DNA from 3 places in the Hydrogenophaga sp. L310 genome. Region 2 is predicted to be linked to each of the others. Evidence: predicted binding sites of a transcription regulator. Region 2 holds the regulator's gene; each other region holds the start of a gene.

Region 1 (2,262 bases), on a different contig from region 2:
GGTCCGGTCGTACAGCACGCCGCCCAGCCAGACGCCCATGAAACTGCCGATCTGGTGGCTGAAGAACACGAAACCGCCGAGCATGGAGAGGTGTGCCACACCGAAAATCTGCGCCACCACCGCGTTGGTCGGCGGAATGGTGGACAGCCAGAGTACGCCCATGACGGCGGAAAACACATACACGCTGGCGGGCGACAGCGGCACGATCAGGAAGACGCTGATCGCCACCGCACGCGCCAGGTAAATGAAGGCCAGGATATGGCGCTTGGGCATGTGCTGGCCCAGGGCACCTGCGGCGTAGGTGCCGATCACGTTGAACAGGCCGATCAGCGCCAGCGCATAGCTCGCCACCTGGGGCGACAGACCGTTGTCTTTCAGGTAGCTCGGCATGTGCACACCGATGAACACCACCTGGAAGCCGCAGACGAAATAGCCCGCCATCAGCAGCTGGAAGCTGCGGTATTTGAAGGCCTCGCGCAGCGCCTGGAGAATGGTCTGTTCGCGCTTGGGCGCCACGCCACCCACAAAACCCGGCTCGCGCAAAAACAGCGCCAGCGGCATGATCAGCAGCACCGCTGCGCCCAGGAACAGCAGCGCCTCCTGCCAGCCGAACGCGCTGATGAGCCAGCCTTCGACCGGCACCATGAGGAACTGGCCGAACGAGCCGGCCGCGGCCGCCACGCCCATGGCCCAGGAGCGCTTTTCGGCCGGGATCTGGCGCCCGATCACGCCGTAGATCACGGCGTAGGTGGTGCCGGCCTGGGCCGCACCGATCAGCACACCCGCGGTGAGCGCAAAGGTCAGCGGTGTGGGCGAGAGCGCCATGCCCGCCAGACCCAGCGCGTAAAGCACCGCGCCCACCAGCAGCACGCGGAAGGCGCCAAAGCGGTCGGCCGCCATGCCGGCAAAAATGCCGAACAGGCCCCAGGAGAGGTTCTGGATGGCCAGCGCAAAGGCGAAGTTCTCACGCGTCCAGCCCATTTCCTGGGTGATCGGCAGCAGCCAGAGGCCGAAACCGTGGCGCACGCCCATGGACAGGGTGACGATGGCAGCGCCGCAGGCCAGCACCTGGAACGCAGAAAGACGGGGGGGCGACGCGGCGGCCGGGGAAGAAGTCATCCCGAGACTGTAGCGAATCCGGCCTTTCGGTGGGTGTCACCCCGGCGCGTGGGGTCATGAAATCGGCGGCCATGATTGATGCGCAGCGCGAATCGGTAGAGGTGGCAGGTGTTTGGTCTGTAATTGCATCCAGTGTTTTTGGACGGGGCGCATACAATCCGCCCCCATGGCGACCCAATCCACGAACGAATATTCAGAAGGCTCCATCCGTGTCCTCAAGGGACTGGAGCCGGTGAAACAGCGTCCGGGCATGTACACCCGGACCGACAACCCGCTGCACATCATCCAGGAAGTGCTGGACAACGCGGCCGACGAAGCGCTCGCCGGACACGGCAAAAAGATCAAGGTCACGCTGCACACCGACCACTCGGTGAGCGTGGAAGACGACGGCCGTGGTATCCCCTTCGGCCTGCACCCGGAAGAAAAAGCCCCGGTGGTCGAGCTGGTCTTCACCCGCCTGCACGCCGGGGGCAAGTTCGACAAGGGCAAGGGCGGTGCCTACAGCTTCTCCGGCGGCCTGCACGGCGTGGGTGTGAGCGTGACCAACGCGCTCTCGACACGGCTCGAAGTCACCAGCTACCGCGAAGGCCAGGTGGCCAGGCTCGCGTTTTCCGCGGGCGACGTGATCGAACAGCTGGTGATGACGCCCAAAGGCGAGGGCGACCGCAGGCAGGGCACCACGGTGCGCGCCTGGCCCGATCCGAAGTACTTCGAATCCGCCGCTTTGCCCATGACCGAACTCACCCACCTGCTGCGCAGCAAGGCGGTGCTGATGCCGGGCGTGACGGTGACCCTGGTCAACGAAAAGACCAAGGACACGCAGACCTGGCTCTACAAGGGCGGCCTGCGCGACTACCTGCAGCAGACGCTCAACGGTGACCCGGTGATCCCGCTGTTCGAAGGCGACGGTTTCGCCGATGCCAAAGACGACAACTTCGCCGATGGCGAGGGCGCCTCGTGGTGCGTGGCCTTCACCGAAGACGGCCAGGCCGTGCGCGAAAGTTACGTCAACCTGATCCCCACCAGCGCCGGCGGCACGCACGAAAGCGGTCTGCGCGACGGTCTGTTCCAGGCGGTCAAGGGCTTCATCGAGCTGCACGCGCTCTTGCCCAAAGGCGTGAAGCTGCTGCCCGAAGACGTGTT
Region 2 (2,262 bases):
TGCCCCGCGCACACCAACACGACGCCTTGCGCCCCGGGATGGCTGGCCACAGCCAGCGCGTCGACCAGATTCTGTGGCCCGTCCGGCACCAGCGCCGTGGCCGGTCGCATCGCGCAGGTGAACACCACCGGCTTGGCCGGTCGCAGCACGGTTTGCAGGAAGAACGCGGTCTCTTCGATGGTGTCGGTGCCGTGCGTGATCACGACCGCGTCCACCTCGGGCCGGCTGAGGTGAAAGGCCAGCCGGGTGGCCAGCTGCTGCCAGAGTGCAAAGCCCATGTCCTTGCTGTCCACCTGGGCCACCTGCTCCACTTCCAGGGGCAATCCCGCCATGGACGGAATCGATGCCAGCAGGTCCTCAACACGGACCTGACCCGCCACGTACCCGACGCCATCCCCGGGTCGGATGGCCCGGCCGGCGATGGTGCCGCCCGTGCCCAGAATGACGCACCGCCGGGTTTCCATTGCATCTGCCACTTGCCAAGTCTCCAAAACTGGTTAAAAATACAGCCACTGGATAAGAAAACAGCTTGTTGATCTGACCAGTCCCGGTCGCGAGTCTCACCAGAGTGAGTTCCTCCCCGCATTTTCACGAGGTCCCCATGATCGAGTCGCCGCTTTACCCGCCCAAGCTCACCGCCCGCCAGCAACAGATTCTGGAACTCATCCAGAGTGCCATTGCTCGCACCGGTTCTCCGCCAACGCGTGCGGAAATCGCCCATGAGCTGGGTTTCAAGTCCGCCAACGCAGCCGAAGAACATCTGCAGGCCCTTGCGCGCAAGGGCGCCATCGAGCTGGTAAGCGGCACCTCGCGCGGCATCCGCCTGCGCAACGAAGACCTCCAATCCATCAACGAGTCGCGGGGGCGCCAGCTTACACTGCCGCTGCCCAGCCTGTCGCAGCTGATGCTGCCCCTGATCGGGCGTGTGGCCGCCGGCTCGCCCATCCTGGCACAGGAACACGTGGAGCAGACTTACCACGTCGAGCGCAGCCTGTTCCAGCGCACGCCCGACTACCTGCTCAAGGTGCGCGGCATGTCCATGCGGGACGTCGGCATCATGGACGGTGACCTGCTCGCCGTGCAATCCACCAAGGAAGCCAAAAACGGCCAGATCGTGGTGGCCCGCCTGGGCGACGACGTGACCGTCAAGCGCTTCATGCGGCGCCAGCATCTGATCGAACTGCATGCAGAGAACCCGGACTACAAGACCATCGTCGTCGAACCGGGAGAGCCCTTTGAAATCGAAGGCCTGGCGGTGGGGCTCATCCGCAACAGCTTCCAGCTCTGACCCTTCGGGTCTGCGTCGCCTCAGCAGGTGGCGGGCGTTTGGTCTGGTGCGTGATACACGCGCACCAGGCACATCCCTGCGCTGGCGACTTCATCCGCAATCCTGCCTGTGTTCAACCCCTTTTGGAGTTTCGCATGGGAATCCGCTTCAACACCAACACCTGGCGCACGCCGCTGCTGCTCATCGACAGCTGGCTGCCTCCCTCATTTGAACGGGTGGGCACCGCTCGCTCGCTTCCGCAAATCCTGCAACGCTTTGTCCGTGCCGGCTGGTTGACCCGTCCCCCAAAGAGCCCTGCGGACAGCCGCACGGGCGTCATCACCGGGCACCGCGTCACCAGCCATGCCATGGTCCGAGCCTGCCATGTGCGGGTGCTGAGGACCATGGACACTTCAGGCAGTCCGCGCGCCGATGGGCGGCTGGTGATCTCCGGTCGCATCAACGATGTGTGCGCAGAGCTTGAACGCCTGGCGGCACTGGAACTCCAGTCGGAGCGCCCGCAACTGCGCGCCTGAACCCACCCGGCTGTGCCGCTCGGCCGGGAACAACCAGCCGCGACAAATGGATCGCGGTGGTCCTGCGGGCACAATAGAGGCCATGAATATTGTGATCCTTGACGACTACCAGGATGTGGTCAGAAAACTGCCCTGTGCCAGCAAACTGGCACCCTATCCCGCCAAGGTTTTCACCAACACCGTCAAGGGCGTGGGCCAGCTTTCGGTCCGGCTGCGCGATACCGATGTGCTGGTTCTGATCCGCGAGCGCACCCAGATCACGCGGCAGCTGGTTGAAAAGCTGCCGCGCCTCAAACTGATCGTGCAGACTGGCCGCGTCGGGCCCCACATCGACGTCAATGCCTGCACCGAGCGCGGCATCGCGGTGGCCGAAGGCGTCAGTTCACCGATCGCCGCCGCCGAACTGACCTGGGCGCTGATCATGTCGTCCATGCGCCGGATTCCACAATACGTGGCCAG
Region 3 (2,262 bases), on a different contig from region 2:
CGCCTCCGGTCGTGGTGGCTCCGGTGGTACCTCCGGTGGTGGCATCACCGACAGCGCCGACCCAGGACCTCGGGCCGTTTCCTCCCGTGTGGACGCCGTCCACACCACCCGCCGTCGACCGTCCCGAATACGTTCTCACGGTGCTGTCGCCAGCGCCCTTGCCGCCTTCGATGCTGGTCGTGGTCGCACCACCTCCTCCCCCACCCCCACCGGTCTCCGTGCCTGTTGTGGTGCCTGTCGAAACGCCGCCCGAGGTGTACCAGCCGCCCGTGCGCAAGCCCCGGCCGGAACGCAACTGAAATGGCGGTTGTGAGAAAACCTGTGACAGAACGGCGCTCATGATCCGCGAAATTTTCCTGGGCTTGCTGGCCGCTGGACTGATCAGCACCCAGGCGCACGCATCGCACGATGCTGCGCACGGGCCTGGCACCGGGTCGGGGTCGGCATTGTCGGGGCGGTCCGCTGAAGGCCATGCTGTCCCGGCGGTCACGCCAACGCCAACCGCAGCGGTGGGGAAGAGCCCACGACGCGCCCACTTTGCGCAGGCCAAAGCCTCCACGGAAGCCCGGCACGTGGCCCACTGGGTGGTGGATTCGGGCGACAACCGCAACAAGCCATTTGTCATCGTGGACAAGCGGGAGGCCAAGGTCTTCGTGTTCGATGCCCAGGGGAAGCTGAGTGGCGCGTCTTCCGTGCTGCTCGGACTGGCCATCGGCGATCACTCGGTTCCCGGCATTGGAACCAAAAAGATGTCCACCATTCGCCCGGAGGAACGCACCACGCCGGCAGGCCGTTTTGTGGCGAACCTGGACAAAAACATGAAGGGCGATGAAATGCTCTGGGTGGACTACGACACGGCCATCTCCATGCACCGTGTGGCCACAGGCAATGCCAGGGAACGCCGCGTCGAAAGGCTGGCCAGTTCGTCACCGGCCGAGCGCCGGATTTCCTATGGTTGCATCAACCTTCCCGTCAAGTTCTACGACAAGGTGCTGAGTCCGGCCTTTACCGGAACGGACGGCATTGTGTATGTGCTGCCCGAAACCCGCTCGGCCCGTGAAGTGTTCGGGTCCTACGACGTCGAGGAAGCGGCCAGCCTGCAGGCCGAACGTTAGGCCCCGCCGGCACCGGTGGACTGCCGCGCGGCCGGGAGCCTGCAGAGTGGCCCGACCCCGCGCCCGCTGCGGGCTCCACGCGCTCCCGCCTGGCATGCGGTGGGTCGGGTGGGGTGGTCTTTTCAGGGCGTTGACGCTAAAGTCTGGATATCCATCCAGTGGTTTTCTTCCAGCGTCCCGCCATGCCCGACATCCTCATTCCCCTGCACGCCATCAAGGGCCGCGGCATCGCCCACCGCCAGCCGCACCGCTTCGAGCGCGATCTGCGGGCGGCGTTCGACGATGGCTGGGGCACGCTGGACGATGCGGCCGTCGCGGGCGAAGAAGCCGCCGCGCCGGCCACGCAGGTCACGTTCGAAGACGCCCGCAGCGCCATCACCCGAAACGACTCGCCCGACATCGGCTTCACCCTCGGCCTCAACCCCTACCGCGGCTGCGAGCATGGCTGCGTCTACTGCTACGCCCGGCCCACCCACAGCTACCTGAACCTCTCGCCGGGGCTGGATTTCGAGACCAGGATCATCGCCAAGCGCAACATCGCCGCCGTGCTGCGCGACGAACTGCTGCGACAGGCCTATGCGCCCGACCTGCTGGCCATCGGCACCGTGACCGACGCCTACCAGCCCGTCGAACGCGAGCTGCGGCTGACGCGCGAGGTGCTCGAAGTGCTGCACACCGCGCGCCACCCGCTGGCGATGGTGACCAAGGGCAGCGGCGTGGAGCGCGACATCGACCTGCTCGCGCCCATGGGGCAGCAGCGCCTGGCCGCGGTGTACGTGACCATCACCACGCTGGATGCGCAGCTCGCGCGCATCCTGGAGCCGCGCGCGGCCGCGCCGCACCGGCGCCTGCGCACCCTGCGCACGCTGGCCGAGGCGGGTGTGCCCACGGGCGTGAGCGTGTCGCCGCAGATCCCGTTCATCAACGACGACATGGAACGTGTGCTCGAAGCCGCTTACGAAGCGGGTGCGCGGCGTGCGTTCTACCAGGTGCTGCGTCTGCCCTGGGAGCTGAGCGAGATGTTCCGCCAGTGGCTGGCGCAACACTATCCGGACCGCGCCGCGCGCGTGATGGCGCGCATGCAGGACCTGCGCGGCGGCAAGGACTACGACGCCGACTTCGCCACCCGCATGAAGGGCCAGGGCCT

Evidence for each region. The regulator LexA, encoded in region 2, represses DNA repair genes until DNA is damaged. The targets are predictions, from matches to a motif close to ACTGTATNNNNATACAGT.
Region 1: the regulator LexA is predicted to act here: its motif matches at 1,236-1,253, upstream of AC0GNO_RS11445 (DNA topoisomerase IV subunit B).
Region 3: the regulator LexA is predicted to act here: its motif matches at 1,258-1,275, upstream of AC0GNO_RS20580 (PA0069 family radical SAM protein).

The regions. Positions count from the first base shown of each region.
Region 1 is NZ_JBVPZA010000005.1:261,639-263,900, reverse strand. It holds gene AC0GNO_RS11450 (MFS transporter) at 1-1,119, opposite strand, end outside; gene AC0GNO_RS11445 (DNA topoisomerase IV subunit B) at 1,286-2,262, shown strand, end outside.
Region 2 is NZ_JBVPZA010000015.1:38,869-41,130, forward strand. It holds gene AC0GNO_RS20035 (asparaginase) at 1-464, opposite strand, end outside; gene lexA (transcriptional repressor LexA) at 602-1,288, shown strand; gene AC0GNO_RS20045 (hypothetical protein) at 1,423-1,803, shown strand; gene AC0GNO_RS20050 (D-2-hydroxyacid dehydrogenase family protein) at 1,886-2,262, shown strand, end outside.
Region 3 is NZ_JBVPZA010000016.1:69,183-71,444, reverse strand. It holds gene AC0GNO_RS20590 (YDG domain-containing protein) at 1-299, shown strand, start outside; gene AC0GNO_RS20585 (hypothetical protein) at 573-1,115, shown strand; gene AC0GNO_RS20580 (PA0069 family radical SAM protein) at 1,298-2,262, shown strand, end outside.